DNA from 3 places in the Chryseobacterium sp. NRRL B-14798 genome. Region 1 is predicted to be linked to each of the others. Evidence: riboswitches for the same ligand, from Rfam matches in the RefSeq annotation. Region 1 holds a riboswitch; each other region holds the start of a gene.
The links. Region 1 has a riboswitch for cobalamin ahead of AB1278_RS21865 (TonB-dependent receptor plug domain-containing protein). Riboswitches for the same ligand answer to the same signal wherever they lie in the genome.
Positions count from the first base shown of each region.

Region 2: linked by a shared signal. The riboswitch ahead of AB1278_RS06415 (TonB-dependent receptor plug domain-containing protein) and the one ahead of AB1278_RS21865 (TonB-dependent receptor plug domain-containing protein) in region 1 are both predicted to bind cobalamin.
Region 3: linked by a shared signal. The riboswitch ahead of AB1278_RS07110 (acyl-CoA thioesterase) and the one ahead of AB1278_RS21865 (TonB-dependent receptor plug domain-containing protein) in region 1 are both predicted to bind cobalamin.

Region 1 covers NZ_JBFLUL010000005.1:4,750,035-4,756,422, reverse strand. The annotation lists gene AB1278_RS21875 (cytochrome-c peroxidase) at 1-438, shown strand, start outside; gene AB1278_RS21870 (transporter) at 451-1,398, shown strand; cobalamin riboswitch at 1,491-1,675, shown strand; gene AB1278_RS21865 (TonB-dependent receptor plug domain-containing protein) at 1,785-3,818, shown strand; gene AB1278_RS21860 (YncE family protein) at 3,815-4,948, shown strand; gene AB1278_RS21855 (cell surface protein) at 4,962-6,155, shown strand; gene AB1278_RS21850 (DUF5074 domain-containing protein) at 6,184-6,388, shown strand, end outside.
Region 2 covers NZ_JBFLUL010000005.1:1,329,812-1,336,199, forward strand. The annotation lists gene AB1278_RS06400 (tetratricopeptide repeat protein) at 1-1,044, opposite strand, end outside; gene AB1278_RS06405 (helix-turn-helix domain-containing protein) at 1,041-2,648, opposite strand; gene AB1278_RS06410 (T9SS type A sorting domain-containing protein) at 2,803-4,116, shown strand; cobalamin riboswitch at 4,254-4,431, shown strand; gene AB1278_RS06415 (TonB-dependent receptor plug domain-containing protein) at 4,463-6,289, shown strand; gene AB1278_RS06420 (YncE family protein) at 6,311-6,388, shown strand, end outside.
Region 3 covers NZ_JBFLUL010000005.1:1,484,480-1,490,867, forward strand. The annotation lists gene AB1278_RS07090 (PspC domain-containing protein) at 1-1,226, opposite strand, end outside; gene AB1278_RS07095 (PadR family transcriptional regulator) at 1,238-1,567, opposite strand; gene AB1278_RS07100 (XAC2610-related protein) at 2,091-2,789, shown strand; gene AB1278_RS07105 (HD domain-containing protein) at 2,791-3,381, shown strand; gene AB1278_RS07110 (acyl-CoA thioesterase) at 3,441-3,824, opposite strand; cobalamin riboswitch at 3,941-4,121, opposite strand; gene AB1278_RS07115 (hypothetical protein) at 4,156-4,956, opposite strand; gene AB1278_RS07120 (ATP-binding cassette domain-containing protein) at 4,987-5,649, opposite strand; gene AB1278_RS07125 (endonuclease MutS2) at 6,067-6,388, opposite strand, start outside.

The DNA.
Region 1 (6,388 bases):
GGAAAAGAACAGTTGACTTCAATAGAATCCCAGGGAATGACATTATTCAATCAGAAATGTGCTTCCTGTCATAGCGGAGAGCTGTTTACGGATGAGAGTTTCAGAAATACCGGAATGTATTACAATACAGAATTCAAGGATGCAGGTAGATACAGAGTGAGCCTGAATCAGGTAGATTGGATGAAATTCCGTGTTCCGAGTCTGAGAAATGTAGAATATACCGCACCTTATATGCATGACGGAAGGTTTTATACATTAGATGCGGTACTTAATTTCTATTCGGATCAGGTGGAAGATAATGTTAATCTTGATCCACAGCTTAAACAGAATGGTCACATAGGAATTGCTATGAACAGCCAGGAAAAACAATCCATCATTGCGTTCCTGAAAACATTATCGGATAAAAGTTTTATATCCAATCCAAAATTTGCAGAATAATTTATAAAAAACATGAAGAAGATTATATTGATAGTAAGTTTGATCCTGTTGAATCAGTATCAGGCAAAAACCATCAGAGACAGTGCTTATGTTGCTCCCGAAACGCTTAACAGATTCGATTTTGATGATGATTGTGATGCGTGCGGCTGTGCTGCAGGAAATGGATCTTCCGGCTTTGAGTCATTGTTGAATCCACAGTTTGTCGGAATTAAGTACTTCGCCCAGCATTACAAAGCCAAAGAGAACTTATTTGTAAAAGATCTTACCCAGGATCAGTATTTCAATACGTTGCAGCTGTGGGGGAAAATTCCATTGACTAAAAAGCTGAGTGTGTATGCGAGCCTTCCATTTCATTTTCATGAAAAGAAAACGATGCAGGGAGATATTAAAATCAACGGTATAGGAGATCTGAATCTGATGGGGATTTACCAGCTGATGAGCTCTAAAGATAATTTTCATCATCTGAGTGGAGGTTTGGGAGTGAAAATTCCACTTGGCAAGTTTGATGAAAAAGGAGCATCCGGTGTCAACCCAAGCTTTCAGCTGGGAACCGGAAGCTGGGATTATCAGGCGGCTTTGAATTATAAATTTCAGAAAAATAAAGTAGCCGTACTGGTCAATACAGATTACACCATTAAAACAGAGAACAGGAAAAATTACCGTTTTGGAAACCAATGGAACTATGCAGCAACAGGTTTTTATCAGGTTGCAGGAAATGAAAAATCTATATTCTCTGTAAAAACTGGAGTTCAGGGTGAAGTCTACGCTCAGAACAAACAGTTTGATGAGGCACTGCCGAACACTGCAGGAAGTGCTTTGTACGGAAAACTGGGATTTGAAGCCTCTTACAAAAAGCTGAGCCTGGGAAGTGAAATCATGCTTCCCATGTACACTCATCTGGCGGGAGGAGATATTGAAGCTCAATCAAGATTCAATATTTTTCTGAATATTGGAATTTAAAAAGAAACCCTTGTTGAAATCATATTAAAGCTCCTTCGGGAGCTTTAATTGTTTATAAATCATGATTTTAGTTGGGGATTAGGAATAATTATCTATCTTTGCCGGAATTTGGTGAGCCGTAAAAAGCTCTTAAAAGGGAATCCGGTGAAAATCCGGGACAGACCCGCTGCTGTAAGCTCCACACCAAAGTTTTTGAAGAATATATCCACTGTTTTTTAATGGGAAGGATTTCAAAAATGGAGTAAGTCAGAAGACCTGCCAGACAATAATCGTTTGACGCTTTCGTGGAATAAAGCTTAGGACATCAATGATTCTGTGCAGTGACAGCTGTGCTTTGTCGTTGTATTCTTATACCCATTAGCGTCTTCATTACCCTAAATGAGCTAATGGCGGCAAAACTAACTACTTCTGCAATTCATAAAGCTGTTTTCACAATATTAGTGTTAACATCTCAACTTGTGTTTTCCCAAACTAAGAAAAAAGACAGTCTTCAGGAAGAGACCATTAAAGGAATCAATCTTTATAAAAAGAATTTTAAAGAAATCCTTCCGGCACAAACGCTGCAGGGAGAACAGCTGGAAAGACTGAACAGTCATTCCGTTGCAGATGCACTGCGGTATTTTTCAGGCGTTCAGATTAAAGACTACGGCGGATTGGGTGGTTTGAAAACCATTAATATCCGAAGTATGGGAAGCCAGCATGTAGGGGTTTTTTATGATGGAATTCAATTAGGAAATGCTCAAAACGGACTGGTAGATCTGGGAAGGTACTCTTTGGATGATCTGGAAGAAATATCGTTGTATAACGGACAGAAAAGTGAAATTTTTCAGCCAGCAAAGGACTTTGGCTCTTCGGGGTCTATCTATTTACAGCCTAAAACACCCGTATTTAAAGGAAATAGAAAAACCAATTTGGTGATAAGAGCAAAAAGTGCATCTATTGATCTCTTTAATCCTTCATTCCGGTTGGAACAGAAGATTTCAGACAAGGTTTCTGCCAGCTTCAGTGGCGAATTTATGCAGAGTGACGGAATTTACAGATTTCGGTATGCGAAGAAATACCCTGATGGGCAACAGGCCTATGATACCATTGCAAAAAGACAGGACTCAGATATCAAAGCAAAACGTTTTGAAACTTCTCTCAACGGAACTTTAAATAACGGAAGCTGGAATATCCGTGGCTACGGTTATATTTCAAACCGCGGAATGCCGGCACCCATTGTTAACGGGCGCTTTGAAGGAAGAGGAGCGAGACTTTCCGATGAGAATTATTTTGTACAGGCTAATCTGAGAAAAAAACTGTTCCCGAAATTTGAAACACAGCTTAAGGCAAAATTTGCCTACGATTATACCCATTTCATGGACACAGTTCGTTCGCAGTCTATTATTTATACCGATAACACCTATATCCAAAGGGAACTTTATCTTTCCTCTTCCAATATTTACTCAATCACTCCCAATTGGGATGTCAGCCTGAGTGGAGATTTTCAGTACAATAATCTGGACGCGAATCTGGATAACTTTTCTTATCCTACCCGCTACACTACATTGGTAGCATTGGCAACAACCTATCAGTGGAACAGATTCAAAATTATGGGAAGCCTTTTAGGAACCTTTACTTTTGAAGAAGTAAGAAAAAATAAAAGACCGGGAGATGCCAGAGAGTGGACACCTGCGGTGTTTATGAGCTATCAGCCGGAAAAAATTCCGGAGCTTACTCTAAGGGCTTTCTATAAAAGAATTTTCAGACTTCCAACCTTCAATGATTTGTATTATACCAATATCGGAAATACCTACCTGAAACCGGAATTCACCAATCAATATGATGTAGGATTTACTTATCAGAAGAATTATAACAACCGTTTCTTTAAAACATTTTATGCTAAAGTAGACGGTTACTACAATAAAGTACAGGATAAAATTGTGGCAGCTCCGAACGGAAGCATGTTCCGCTGGCTGATGATGAACCTTGGATTGGTTGAAATCATTGGTGCAGATGTGAATGTGCAGACAGAACTTCAATGGGGAAAAGTTACTCTTAGACCGTTGCTTTCCTACACTTATCAAAGTGCAAGAGACATGAGTGATCCTGAAGATACTTTTTACCGCAATCAGATCCCTTATACCCCATGGCATAGTGGATCTTTCAGTCTTATGGCGGATTATAAAGACTGGAGTTTCAATTACAGTGCAATGTACGTAGGAGAAAGATATGACGTGAATCAGGATAACATTCAATACAATTATGTGCAGCCCTGGTATACTCACGATTTGTCTGTTCAGAAAAAATTCAACTGGGCGAATCATCAGTTTAAAATAAGCCTTGAGATGAATAATATTTTCAATCAATACTATGATGTTGTCCTCAATTATCCGATGCCTGGAAGAAACTTTAAACTTATTCTAAACTTCACCCTATGAGAAAACTAAACTTTTATTTTTTATTTCTTGTATTAGCTTTTCTTACTTCATGCCGTACAGATGAAATTATTGTCCGCCAGGAAGTGGTAGAAGGGCTTCCTTCAGAAAATACAGCAATAAAAGGCTTCTATATGCTTAATGAAGGGAATATGGGGAGTAATAAATGTACCCTTGATTTTTTTGATTACACCAAAGGAACCTATTACCGGAATATCTACGCAGAAATCAATCCCAATGTCGTAAAAGAGTTGGGGGATGTAGGAAATGATATCAAAGTTTATGGAAGCAAGCTCTATATCGTAGTCAATGTTTCCAATAAAATTGAAGTGCTGGATGCTAAAACGGCTAAACGTATTACTTCTATTCCATTACAAAACTGCCGATACCTTGCTTTCAAAAACGGAAAAGCTTATGCCAGCAGCTACGCCGGACCTGTAGCGATTAACCCGAAAGCACCGAAGGGGAAAGTAGTGGAAATTGATACGGCTTCTCTTTCCATCCAGCGTGAGGTAGTGGTAGGATATCAGCCCGAAGAAATAGAAATTGTGGGAAATACCTTATTTGTTGCCAATTCCGGAGGATATAAAGCTCCCGATTATGACAATACTGTTTCGGTAATTGATCTGAATACTTTTACCGAACTCAAAAAAATAAATGTTGCCATCAATCTTCATCACATTAAAAAAGATAATTACGGTGATCTCTATGTAACCTCAAGAGGAGATTATTATAATGTTCCTTCCAGTCTTTATCTCATAGATGCAGCCACGGGAACAGTCAAGAAAGATTTTCATCTCTCCGTGAGTGAAATGACAATCGTAAATGATAAACTCTATTTCTATGGAAATGAATTCAACTACAATACCCACAGCTATAAAAAGACATTTGGAATCATTGATGTAAAAACAGAACAGATCATAGCCAACAGAATTTTTGACAAAGAATATGAAGATGCCATTAAAACCCCTTACGGCATTGCCGTAAACCCAATCACAGAAGATATCTACATGACAGATGCCAGAAATTATGTATCCATGGGATTTGTGTATTGCTTTGATAAAAACGGACACTTTAAATGGAAAACGGAAGGCGGAAATATCCCTGCCCACTTCGCTTTTTTATATAAATAACCAACCTTAAGACATGAACAGAAATACCTTTACTTATTTAAAAACCGGGCTTTTATCCTTTTTCCTTTTAGGAGCGATTGCCTGTAAACATGATGATGAAAATGAATTTACATTTAATGGACTTGATGATTCCTATACTATTGAACGTTTAAAGGTTTTGAGTATTCCTACCAATGCTTCAGGATCGGTTACATGGAGTATTAATGACTCTATTATCTCTCAGAATTCAGAACTTGAATTCATCAGTCCTACTGCAGATGCTTATCCTTTGACTTTAAAGATCAGGAATAAAGGAAACGAGCAGGTTTTTCATTCTAAAATAATTGTAACCAAGGAAAAAACACCTTATACCAGATACATTTCCAAAGTACTGGAGTTCCGTCCTGCCGTAGGGCAGTTTATGAACGAAATTCCGGAATATCTACCAGGAAATACTACCGCGAATATGCTTCAGAAAGCCAATGAATCTTTGGTGGGAGGTAATTCGACCATGATCAGCCTGGGAGGATATGGAGGATATGTAGTGTTCGGTTTTGATCATACGATTCCCAATCTGAATGGACGTGATTTTAAAGTACTGGGAAATGCATTCTTTGGAAATGATGCTGCGGATCAACGTTCAGGATCTTGCGAACCGGGAATTATTATGGTTGCCTACGACAGAAATAAAAATGGAAAGCCGGATAATGATGAATGGTACGAAATTGCAGGCAGTGAATATTTTAAAAATGCTACCGTAAAAGATTACAGCATAACTTATTTTAAGCCTGACGAAAATAAAACACCTGTAGCCGGAACTGAATTCTGGCAGACCGATGTGGAATATATCAAGTGGAGTGACAACCTCGGAAATCAGGGGTTTAAAACAAAAAATACATTTCACGTACAAAGTTACTATCCCTTATGGTTTACCGAGAGTTCTTACGGCTTTTCGGGAACAAGACTCGCCAATAATTTTTATGATCAGAACGGTGACGGATCCTATTGGGTAGGAAAATCATATGAGTTCGGATATGCAGACAATGCTCCGAATAATGATGAAGCCTCCAATATCGATATTTCCTGGGCGGTAGACAGAAGTGGGAAATACGTGAAACTTCCGGGAGTAGACTTTATGAAAATATATACGGGAGTTAATCAGGAAGCAGGATGGCTGGGAGAAGTTTCTACAGAAGTGGCAGGAGCTTACGATTTACATTTCAAATAATAATACAATCTATTTAAATTAATAAAAAATGAAAAAGTTTTATCTTTTTATGATGCTTTTTCTGTTCGCATGCGTATCGAATGCACAGATAAAAGTTCAGGGCGTACCCAGAAATGATATTTCAGGGATCAGCAAGCTTAATACCACTACCATCAGTTTTGCTGATATTCAGTATTGGGTAGGGTCGGGAACCAATCAGGCTGCTTTTGTAGTACAGTGGAACGACGGTAAAA
Region 2 (6,388 bases), 3.4 Mb from region 1:
TATAAGAATACCTCCCAGGAAAACAGAACCTATTTTAATATAACGATCATCAGATTTTAGTTTCTCACTTTTTAAAACGGTTTCCCTGTTATGATTGTCGATCACCTGATTAATAGACTTCAGTTCATTCTGCTTTCTTTGAAATCGCATTTCCAGGTATTTTTTATTATACTGCTGATAAAGATCCTGTTGTCCTAAAGCAAGATAATTTTCTGCCAATTCCTTGTAAAGCCCTTCATTCAGGATGATATCTCCGGTATTTTTACAAAGTTCCCCGGCTTTTAGTAAGAGATCTATTGCGGCTTGATTTTCATGCTTTTGTTTGTGTATTTCAGCAATTCCTTTCAAAGCAAATGCTTCCAGACTTTTACCATAATTCTTCCGGGCATAGCTGACAGACTGTAAAAATGACTCTTGTGCTTTGTCAATCTCATTAAGGTTCAGATAACAGTATCCAATATTGTAGTATACCACACTCATATTGGAGTAAGTGGTTTTCTTTACAGGAACCTTTTCATAATTCTGTATGGAAATCAGGAACTTTTCCAAAGCAATTTCTGAATTAGACTGGCTTTTGTAAACCATTCCTCTTATCGCATAGCTTGCTGCAGTCTCACTATATTTTTCAGGATTTTTTTCAGGAATTTTTGCAATATACTGTTCAGCCTCATTCAGTGTTTCAAGACATTTGTTAAAAAGTTCCATTTGCTGATACTGGATAGCGACTGAAATGAGAACCCCGGCTTGGCTTCTGGGGTCATTGGTTTTTTGTAGAAGTTCTTTTGCTTTTAAAATATATTGTAAAGATTCCTCAAAATTTCTTTTAGCAATATTGGCTGTTGAAAGCAGCATATAGAGATCAATGGAGGTTTTTATATCATGAGATTTTTTTAATAATTGTTCCCCGATTTTGATGGTGTTATCGGGGTTGTCATAAATTTCAAGTTTTGCTTTTTTTATTAAGACACTATCGGGTGTCTTTTGGCCTTTCACACAATGACAAAAAACAGCCAGCAGCAGTACTATTTTTAAAATTGATTTCATAAGACTTTTGTTTTACTGATTTCCTGAATATAGGTGTTGGGAGACATGCCGGTAACAGATTTGAAAACAGTTGTAAAAGCACTGTGTGAAGAAAACCCGGAATATTCTGCAAGATAGCTCACTTTATAATTAAGAAAAGTAGAATCAGTTCTTAATAGCTGTACAATATGATTGATTCTAAGTTTATTAATGTATCCATTGAAGTTTTTTTCCTTACTGTTAATAATTTCGGAAAGGTACTTTGTATTGATTTCCATTTGAGAAGAAAGCAGCGACAGAGACATGTTTTTATTGAGAAACCTATCGGATTTTTCAAATTCTTCTAGCTTTTGGAGAATTTCATCTTCTTTTTCCTTCGATATTTTTGGCGTCCCGTTATCTTTTATTGTATTTGTTTTGTTTGAAATAGCCGGCTGAGTCTTTTGGCTGGTCTGCTTTTCAAAGAAATCAAACTGTTTTTTTAAATCTTTATTTTTACCTCTAATGACTAAAAAATAGGCAAGCAAGCCCAGGATTATCAAAGATAAAATGAAGATTAAAACCGAGGAAGATCTTAAAAGCATATACCTCTGAAATTCAATGTTTTTATTCTGATTGGTTTCCACAAGCTTCACCAGATATCGTATCCCTTCTTTTGAACCGGAATCTGTTTTTGTTTTTAAATCAGTGTAAAGTTTATTGTACTGATGATATTTTGCATCATTATGTACCGCGTAATAATTACGGGACAGTGATTCGTAAATTTTAATTTTTAAATTATTAAACGGAAGATTCTCGATCAATCGAAGACCTGCCTCCAATTTTTGAATAGAGGTTGCATAATCCTGCTTCAGAAAATAGTATTGGGACAGATTCTCATAAGCCAAACCTAAAAGAAACGGCTGGTTTTTCTGAGATTCAAGATCAGCAATCACATTTTCTATAAGTATTTTATATTCTATTGATTTATTCTGCTTCAGCAGATAAGAAGAGCGAAAAATTCTGTTTTCTATTTTTAAAATTCTGTTCTCTTCATTATGATTCCCAAGGTATTGGTTGCTTTTATCAAGATTTTGTAAGGCTTCAGGATAGTTTCTGTTGATTCCTGAGTTTAATGCCTGAAGCTGATACAATTTTGCAGTGGTGATTCTTAAGGAACGATCATTACTTTTAGGAAGTTTCTGATCGGATAAAAGATTGGTAATAATTGTCTTTGACTGATTGTATAAACCCAGATTCTGATACTGATCAGCAAGATTATAACCACTGAAGACCTGCATAAAATATGAAAGGTTATTTTTCTGATCAATATCTTCTTTTTGAGCAAAAATATTGACAGACTGTACATAGTCTCCCTTCAGGGCAAAAGCTTGTGAAATAATATTTTGAAGTACAATTTTGTGTTCCGCGTTTTGATCACTCACAAGAATTCCCTGGGTATAACTGATGCATTCGTCGGGATTCTGATACAATTTCAGAAATGCTTTATCTGCTAGCATATTGAAGTCGGGGCCGGACTGTCCTTTGGTAATAAGGAAGCAGAAAATAAACAGTAAGATTTGAAATAATTTTTGTCCTGATAAATTGTTTTTTGTGTTTTTTTGAATAATTCCGGTAAAATCCATATTCAAAATATTGTTTTATATCTATTTGGTTATTAGTATTTTAAAAATTAAACTCTTTTAAAATTCACGAATTATGAAAGTCAATTTCTTTTAATTGAGTGAATGTTGTATTAATATTGTTTTCACCAATTCAAAACGCTAAATATAATAAAATATGAAAAATTTTTACAGAATGTCAATGAAAATATTGATAGCTTATCTTTTCTTGAAATTTGGTTTTGCAGAAGCGCAGCTTACTGTAATCGGCTTGGGAAATTATAATGTAGGCGCAGTATCGGATAATGGAGTAGTAAGCTTGCACACCAGTGCAGGAAGTATATATAAATGGAATGCTGCAGGAGGACTCGTACAGATAGGTTCTATAACAAACGGATATCCGGCTGCAGGCAGAACCATTGTTTCGAATGACGGAACCAAAATATCGTCGTCGGTTACCAATGCCGCAACAGGATTCAATGAAATATCTACTTATGATGTCGCTACGGCCACATGGGTAAACAGAGGCGGGCTTGTACCTACAGGATGGGATGGCAGCGTAAGCTCTACCTGGGGAATGTCGACTGATGGAAATACTATTGTTGGTCTTGGTTTTCTCACCGCAGCGAATGCGCATGCTGTGAAATGGGATGAAGTAAACGGCGTGGTAGATCTGGGAAGTATAGTTCCCGGACGCAGCTCCAGAGCAAACGCAATCAATGCAGCAGGAACAGTGATTGTAGGCTGGCAGGATGAATCAACCGGAACAAGAAGCGGAGCAAAATGGCAGGATGGAGTGGAAAGTTTTATTACAGATAATAATGGGAATCATGTAGGAGAAGCAGGAGGAATTTCTGCTGACGGAAATACAATAATAGGTTCGGCAAATCCTAATCCTTATGTATGGAATGCTGTGAGCGGACTTACTTATATAACGCATCCTAATGCTTCTTTCAGCTTCAAAGGAGGTGCCACCGGGATTTCTGCTGATGGGAAAAAAGTGATCGGGTATTACAGAGCATTTGGGGCTCCTCCCATGTCAGGAGAAGGCTTTATCTGGACCTCTGCCGCCGGGAGAATTAACCTGAATGATTATGCGGCATCTTTAGGAATTGCCACTAATGGAGTAACAATGGGACTTCCTCTTGCAATTTCACAGGACGGAAAGAAAATTGCCGGGTCAGGGACGAATGCTTCAGGGCAGATGATTGCTTTTTACCTGGATACTTCTGAATTTTTATCGGTGAGTGATGCTGTGAAAGAGAAAAACAATACAAGTATCTATCCTAATCCAGTGGCTGACATCCTGTATTTTAAAGGAAAAGGAAAAATAGAGAAAGCAGAAATTTATAATATGGTTGGACAAAAGGTAAAATCATTGGATACTGTAGAAGGACAGATTGATGTTTCATCCCTGTCAAAAGGAGATTATATTTTACAATATTCCGTAAAAGGAGTACAACAGGAGTCTTATAAATTTATTAAAAAGTAACATATATAAATAGTAAAGTAGTGGGATGAATGGCTGTTTTCAATATTGAAAGCGGCCGTTCTTTTTTGTGTATATAACAAAAGGATAGCATATTTTGTATAGAAAAGTCTGGTTTTTGGCAAATACATATAAAAAACTATCTTTGCAAAAATTTTGGTTTCCAGTATTTTGGAATGAAAAGGGAATCGGGTGTAACTCCCGGACTGTCCCCGCAACTGTAAATCGCAACACAAGTTTCTGCAAAACGCCACTGTGTAAAAACGGGAAGGAGCAGAATGCGAAAGTCAGGAGACCTGCCAGGATTATAATTAAAAACATATTGCTTTCGGAGGAAAAGTAAAAAAGTATGGATATAAAAAGATCTTTAGTACTGCTTTTTTCATCTTATGGGTGTTTTCTTTTTGGACAAGAGAAAACTATTGACACTATTTATGTCTTCGACAACCAGATGAACAGGGTGAAACTTTTTCATCCCGTAAAAACAATTACAGCAGAAGATGCTGAAAAAAACTCCGGTAATCTTTCGGAGCTTCTGAGGTTTCAGTCGCAGGTTTTCATTAAAGAAAATGGCCGTGGTGCTGTTTCTTCGCCTTCTTTCAGAGGAACAACTGCCCAGCAGACTGCATTCGTATGGAACGGAATTAATATCAATTCTAATTTTTTAGGCCAGGGAGATATCAATAATATTGCTTTGTTCGGCTATGATCAGATCGGTATCAAAGCGGGTGGAGGAAGTGTAGTGTACGGAAGTGGTGCCATCGGGGGAAGTATTCACCTGAATAATACTCTTGATTTTAATAAAGGCTTCCATGGTTCTTTATTCTCTGAAGTGGCTTCCTTTAATACCTATAATAACTTTGTAAAAGGTTCTTACAGCAATGATAAGTTCAGTTTTAAAGCCTCCGGAAATTATTCTGTAAGTGAAAATGATTATAAGGTAAGCGATCTGAATTACATCAACAGAAACGGGAATTATTACAATACGACGTTCAATGTAGGAGCATCCTATAAAATTACAAACGATCATAAGGTTTCGTGGCAAAGCCAGTTTTTTGATTCTTCACAGCATTATCCTGTATATGAGGAAACGGGAACAAAAACAAAATATACAACTCAAAGTGTAAGAAGTCTTCTTTCTTGGGACTGGAACAAAGCGAAGTTCAGTAATTCCCTTAAAGCAGCCTATACGGAAGAGAATTTTCAGTATTTCGGTTCGTTAAACCAACCTAAATCCAGTGGAGGAACCGGGAAAAATTATATCTTTAAAAATGATTTTAATTATTTCCTGAATTCAAAATGGAATTTTAATATCATCGGAGAATTTCAGATTAATAAAGGAGAAGGGTACGAGAGCGGAATATCCAATGTCAGCAGGAATATAGGTTCTGTTTCAGGATTATTGCGGTATTTTGCAACAAAAGATCTGCGTTTTGAAGGAGGATTCAAAAAAGATTTTGTAGAAGATGTAAAGTCTCCTTTTATGTATTCATTCTCCGGAAAATGGAACGCCGCAAAATGGTATGATCTGAGTATTAACGTATCCAAAAACTTCAGATATCCTTCATTTAATGATATTTATTATGAACCGGGAGGAAATAAAGATCTGAGACCGGAAACCTCTACTCAGGTGGATATGACCAATGAGTTCAAAGTGGGAGATTTCAAACTTACTCTGTCTCCCTACTATATGAACATCACAGATCTTATTGTATGGCTTCCAACGGCTATGGGATACTGGCAGGCATACAATGTCAATAAATCCGAATCTTACGGGCTGGAATCCCTGTTGTCTTTCAGCAAGCAGTGGGGAAATCATAAATTCAGAGCCAATGCAGCATACTATTATGCAAAAGCTATCGATAAAGAAACGAAGATGCAGAGACCTTACGTTCCCATGCACAGGGGAAATGCCGGTATAGATTACGAATATGGTTTCTTCAGGTTTTATGCACAGGGACAGCTGAACGGTGTTACCTACACCACAAGTGATGAAAAGAGATCAGAAGCTATAGATCCTTATTTTCTTTTAAATATGGGAGTTTCTGCCACCTTAGCAAAAAAATATACCTTAGGGTTTAAAGTGAATAATCTAACCAATACCTACTATAAAACCGTTTCTTTCTATCCTTTACCAAAAAGAAACTATAGTGTGTATGCAGCAATAAATTTTTAATAAATTAAAATTGAATAAATTATGAAAATAACTAAACTTTTAACTGTCTTATTTGCAGTTGTACTATTGTTTAATATGTCTTCATGTACAAGTGACTCT
Region 3 (6,388 bases), 3.3 Mb from region 1:
TTGATGTCCGGTTTTCTGGTTACATCTACAGAAATATAATCTTCTTCATACACTGATTTTTTATCAGAATAAATATCATTGTCATACGCTTTGAAGCTCTGAGGAATGTTGATCTGTTTTACATCCACATAAACAGTATCTGAAGTAGTATTGATGGCAACATTTTCTACATCTTCCTTACTTCCTCTGTAGATCATATCTTTCTTAGCCATGCTGATACCGAAGTAAGTTCCAAGTCCGATCAGAAGAAGGAATAAACCTCCTACAACCCATCCGATATTTCTCAGTTTTGTTTTCGGAGAGAATATTTTGATGCTTAACAAGCTGAAAAGGATTGCCGGAATTAAACTTCCGATCACCATCATCGCAGCCAGTACTTTATCCAATCCCTGATCATCCATATAGAATCTGATCTCATTAGCTCCCGGGAAGTCTGTGTCCATTGCGAAAAGGGCAAATAATACAAACACTCCGATAATGCTGCTTACAGCCATCAATACGAAGAATCCTCCTACAATATACTTAAATACATTCCAGATTCCGCTTCCTGCATTGTTGATGTACGGCTTGTTTTCGTTATAGATTTCTCCGACCCTCTGAGTAGATTCATTGGCAAACTGTACCAATTTATTAGACTCATTCTTAAGATTGTCGAAGTTCATAGGCTTTCCCTGCATTTTCAGGAAATCTGCTGCTGTTTCAGCTTTTGGAAGTACGATCCAAAGGATTACATATAGAAGACCTATTAATGAAGAAGAAATGGCTGCTGTAAAAATTCCTAATACGAAAATTCCCAGCCAGATTGCTCTCATGGTAGTAATATCCATTCCTACGTACTGAGCTAAGCCTGCGCAGACTCCGGCAACTTTTTGTTTTTCCGGATCACGGAACAGCTGCTTTTTATCGGTATAATGAGTTCCTGAATTATAGTTTCTGGCAGATGTTTTTTCAGAATAATACGCTTCTTCCTGCTCTTCGATTTTTTCAGGGCTTCCGATCTGTGCGATTACCCTTTCTACATCGGTATCGTTGATCACTTCACGTTTTCCTAAAGAATCTTTGAAAATTTCCACCATTCTTATTTCTATGTCATGCATTACTTCATCAGCCTCAGAAGCATCCAGAGAGCTTCTCAGTGCGTTCAGGTAATCGCTGAGCTTTATATATGCGTGTTCTTCTATGGTAAAAGAAAAACCTGCGAGTCCTATTGAGAGTGTCTTGTTCATAGCTTTGTTTTTTAATTTTGTTGGGTGATTTGGTTTACTGAGGCTGTCAGTTCATTCCATGTATTGAGAAGTTCATCCAGGAAAAGTTTTCCTTTTTCTGTGATCTGATAATATTTTCTGGGTGGTCCTCCGGTAGATTCTTCCCATCTGTAAGAGAGAAATTCTCCGTTTTTAAGTCTTGTAAGAAGAGGGTAGAGGGTCCCTTCCACTACATCCAGTTTTCCTTTTTTCAGTTCATCAATAAGATCAGAAACATACATTTCTCGGTTATTGATGAGACTTAGAATACAGAATTCCAGAATTCCTTTTCGCATTTGCGCTTTGGTATTTTCGGTATTCATCTTTGATAAGTTTTGTTAATTAGTTATATTTTTAGAAAAATGCCCCTAGCTAGCTGAGCCTATTCTAATTTTACATTACAAAGATATGTAAATAAAATGGTATTATGCAATACAAAGTAGTGAAATTTTTAAAATAAATTGTTTAAAATATTGAAAATCAATTAAATAAATTTTATCTTGAATTTTACGTAAAATAAATTTTAGTTGAAAATGCCTGAAAAATTTAAATTTTTTTAATGAGATTGAGAGAAATCAAGAGAAAAAAATAAACTTTTATTAATTATTATTACTCATTACCCATTACTCATATTATAGCCCCGATAGAAGCGGTTACCCCACAGCAGCACTGATATAAGAAAGGCGCGAGGAGTATGAGCGGATAGCGGGAGAAAGCTTCTTATCTGTGAATACTGTTTTATAGAAAGGGAAATTCTGGCAGATAATAAGACATGGATTTTGAGATCGGTATTATGATTCGTACTTTTGTTAGAAATAAAAAAACACCCAAATCATTCCTATTACCATGAATATTTTAAATAAGTACAGGCACTTATTAACATTTCTTTTGGGGCCGCTCTGTTTCGGGCAATATCAGTTTGAAATTAAAAATGTATCAAAAAACTATGATGCAGTCATTCAGACAGAAAACTGTTACGATGACCGATGTGGAGGAAAAGGAACGGTGGAACTGTTTGACCATAAAAACAGCAAAGTACAGACTTTTGTTTCTGATGATCTTGTTGTATATGCGGAGCAGGGTCAGAAACTGGTTCGAGGGAAATTGATTCCGCTTTCAAAGGATCAGCGTAGTATTATTGTAGATGATTTTAATTTTGACGGCACCGAAGATGTAGCGATAAGAAACGGAAATATGGGAAATTACAGTTCGGCTTCTTATGATGTTTATGTATTCAATACTACAAGAATGGCATTTGTAAAAAGTGAAGAACTTACAGACCTGGGCTCAAACGGTTTTGATTTTTTTGAAGCAGATGCTAAACGAAAGCGTCTTATTTCCTACGGTAAGTCCGGTTGTTGCAGGATTTTTACAACAGAATATGCCGTTATTCCGAACAAAGGACTGGATAGAGTGCTGGAAAAAGAGGAAGATATGACCAATGAGGATCAGGTAAAGGTCATAACGAAAGAAAAGATCAATAATAAATGGATTACCAGAACAAAGGTATATCCGGCAGATCAATATAACAGAAATAAAAAGTAAGATGAAAATTCAGAAAGAGATAGATTTTATTCTGGCAGTAGATGCGCTTAAAAATGTACAACGAAGAAATTATAATGCAGACGATTCCCGGAGAGAGAATACGGCTGAACATTCCTGGCAGATCATTATTCTTGCCCAGATCCTTTATCCGTATGCTAAAAACCGTGCTGATATTGATTTGTTAAGGGTGATAAGAATGCTTTCCATTCATGATCTTGTGGAAATAGAAGCCGGAGACACTTTTATTTTTGATGAAAAAGCTATGGTCGGAAAGTTTGAAAGAGAGAAAGCTTCAGCCCAAAAGATCTTTGGAATTCTGGATGAGCCTTTACGTACAGAATTTTTTAACCTGTGGCTGGAGTTTGAAGAAGAGAAAACTCCGGATGCTATTTTTGCCTGTGGAATCGATAGAATTATGCCGTTTATTTTAAATTCCCATACTACAGGAAAGAGCTGGACAGAAGCCGGAGTGACGGAAAGACAGATCCGGAATATGCTTGAAAATGCAATCAACAGAGCATCAGACGAGATGGGAGAGGCTTTTGAACTTTTATTGAACAGAAGTCTGGAAACAGAAAAGGTTTTGAAATAATGTCAATGAAAATATAATAAAGAATTCGGGCGGCCAAAGGCCGCCCGAAGCTTTATTGTTTATAGTATCTGGATTGGTTTCTTGAATTCGTCGATGGCTACAAAAGTAAAATCACCGACAATAGCTTTTTCTCTTTCATAGGAGTACATCTGTTCAGTGTAAATTTCAACATTAACCTTCATACTGGTTTTTCCCACGTAGGAAACTTTCCCGATCAGTTCCACAATAGTTCCGGCAGGAATAGGTTTTTTGAAATCGATCTTATCACTGCTCACGGTTACCACTCTTTTTCTGGCAAAACGGGTTGCGGTGATAAAAGCTACTTCGTCCATCAGCTGCATGGCAGTACCTCCAAAAAGGGTATCGTAATGATTGGTTGTGTTTGGGAAAACCGCTTTAAAGATTCTGGTTTCGGATGCTTCAATTCTTTCTTCTGTAGTCATATATCATTATTAATTAAAGCGAAATGAAATGATACTAAAACAACAGAATAATGACAGGAACTTATAGAATTCCTGAAACAATCCATCAGATCAATACAACTTCAAATCGCGAAAGTTACATGTTTAAGAAAAAGGCAGGTCTCCTGACTTGTAACATCATTTATCTCCTTCCCATGCCTCGCACAGTGGATCTTTGATAAAGACTTCAGTTACTTTACAGTTGCGCGACAGTCCGTGATTTTCACACGGTTCCCTTTTAATCTGCAGTGATGCAGAACCAATTTCTGTGATGAATAAGCGTAAAAACTTTTCGAATGCAAAAATAATGAATTTATTCCGGATTATGATAAATAATCTGGCTGATTACTCTTCCCTTCTTAATTGTCCAGAGTGTTGTATATCTGTTTTCCCCTGAACCATTGATCATATAAAGGAAAATATTATCATTGTCGAGAGAAGTTACCCCGATGTTCTCAAAATCCATGGTAGGCTGGAACATGTTTTTGATGGCTTCCCTTACAAAAACAGATCCTCTTCCGGGCTGCTGTACTCTGATGGATTTGATTTCGGTCATTCCCTCAGGAAGGTCATTTCCAATTCCCCATGGTTTTACTTTATCAATCGTAAGAATTTTTCCATCTGCATCTTTTTCCTTTTTACGGTATCCTGCATTGGAAGGGTAAATATCAATGACTACTTTGCTTCTTTGGGCGGTAGGGATTTTAGGATCGGAATTATCGGTAAAAATAAGGGATCTTCCATTTTTGGATTTGGATGGAGTATAGGCGGGAAGCTGGTCTACATAAGCAATACGTCCTTTATTCACCATTCCTTCTTTATCAAGAGTTTCATAACGCACAAAAGGCTTGTCGTCATCCTGTTTCTCAGGATATTTGATCCAGATCCATTCTGTTTCTCCCGGAGCCGGTTTTACATAAACAAATACATCACCTTTGCGCATACGGATCTTATCAACAATTTTTCGGTAGTCGTCTTTATGTACACGTACGTTGGCATATCCTTCCTCAGCTTTTACCACTCCAAAAGGAACTTTAGTTTGTCCTTTTACAAAGACAACAGATAAGATACTGAATGCAGATAAATAGAATACTTTGTTTATGAAAGTCATCATGAAATTTTTTTGATCCCTCAAATATATAAATTAAATGCTTTTCGGAAGATAATTATACCGTTGCAGTTCATTTAAATCTTGTATTTGTTTCAGATAGCCTTCACGCAAAAGAAATATTTGGTGTGAAATATCAAGAACTTCCTGATAATTATGGTCAGAAATAATGAATCCCTTATACGCAGACTGTTCAATGATTGCAGCTTTCAATGCTGCAGAAATTTTCGGAGAAAGACTATGGAAAGGTTCGTCCAGTAAAACAAAATCAGCTTCAGAATAAATAATCATCAAAGTTTCAATAATTCTCTGTTCACCTTTGGAAAGGTTTTTAGGCTTTTCATGAAGGAAAGGCTGTACGAATTCTGATGTAAAAAGCAGCTCAGTATTCTTTTGATTACAAAAAAGAGGAACCAGGTTTTTTATTTTTATATTTTTGGGTAAAAAAAGATCTTGTGGCAAGTAAGCAATTCTGTTTTTTCTGTCGGAAATGCTTTTCAGAATAGTGTTGTCATATTTTATAAACTGAGTATCGCCATATTCAGTTCCGAAGATAATTTTTAACAGGGTTGATTTCCCGCTTCCATTTCTGCCCAACAGGCCTATGATTTGTCCTGTTTCGCATCCTATATAAATATCCTGCAGAATTTTCCTCTCATTAAAAGATTTGGTTACGCTATCAACATGCAGTCTGCTCATAAAAATAATGTTATAATTTTTACAATAATCCCCGATACTATTGTTCCTGTCCAGAGAAACATCCTTGAAAAGCCTGAATTGGCATAAAAGTAATATTCGCTTTTAAGCCTTACTTCATATATAAAATAATGAAGAACAGGTAAAATCAGAAGAAAACTTAATCCAAATGTTTCAATACTGAAGGGAAGCAAACAAGAAATAAGTAATGAAAACAATAAGGCGGGGATCTGTATTTTTTTATAAAAGATCCAAAGAATAGTAAAGTTTCTTGCCATGTTCAATACTTTATGAATTCAAATATATTAAAAACCTTTATACAAGAGAGAATGAAAAGCTTCATTAAAAAATAATAAAAAAGAGAGAGCTCCGAAAAGTGCTCTCTCTGTATTTACGTAACTAAATCTTCGGATAGATTAATTAAATTCTCTCAAGTTCATCTGCGTCAATTGTGGTTTTGAAAGTTCCGTAATTGACAATCACTTTGTTTCTGGAAATTTTCTCAATGGTTCCGACACTGGTACTTCCTGTAATACGGACACGTTGTCCGATTTTCATCCATACAGCACGATCGGTTTTACGCTTTTCTTCCAGTTTTTCATTGGTTTCAGCAATTTTTTCAATTACTTCTTCTTTTTTCAGCTGTTGAGTGATTTTTCTCTTGACAACCTGCAGGCGTTTGGATTCATCCTTATCTGTTCCCAGTTTTCGGAATTTTTCCTGTTCAAGAAGCTTTACAAAA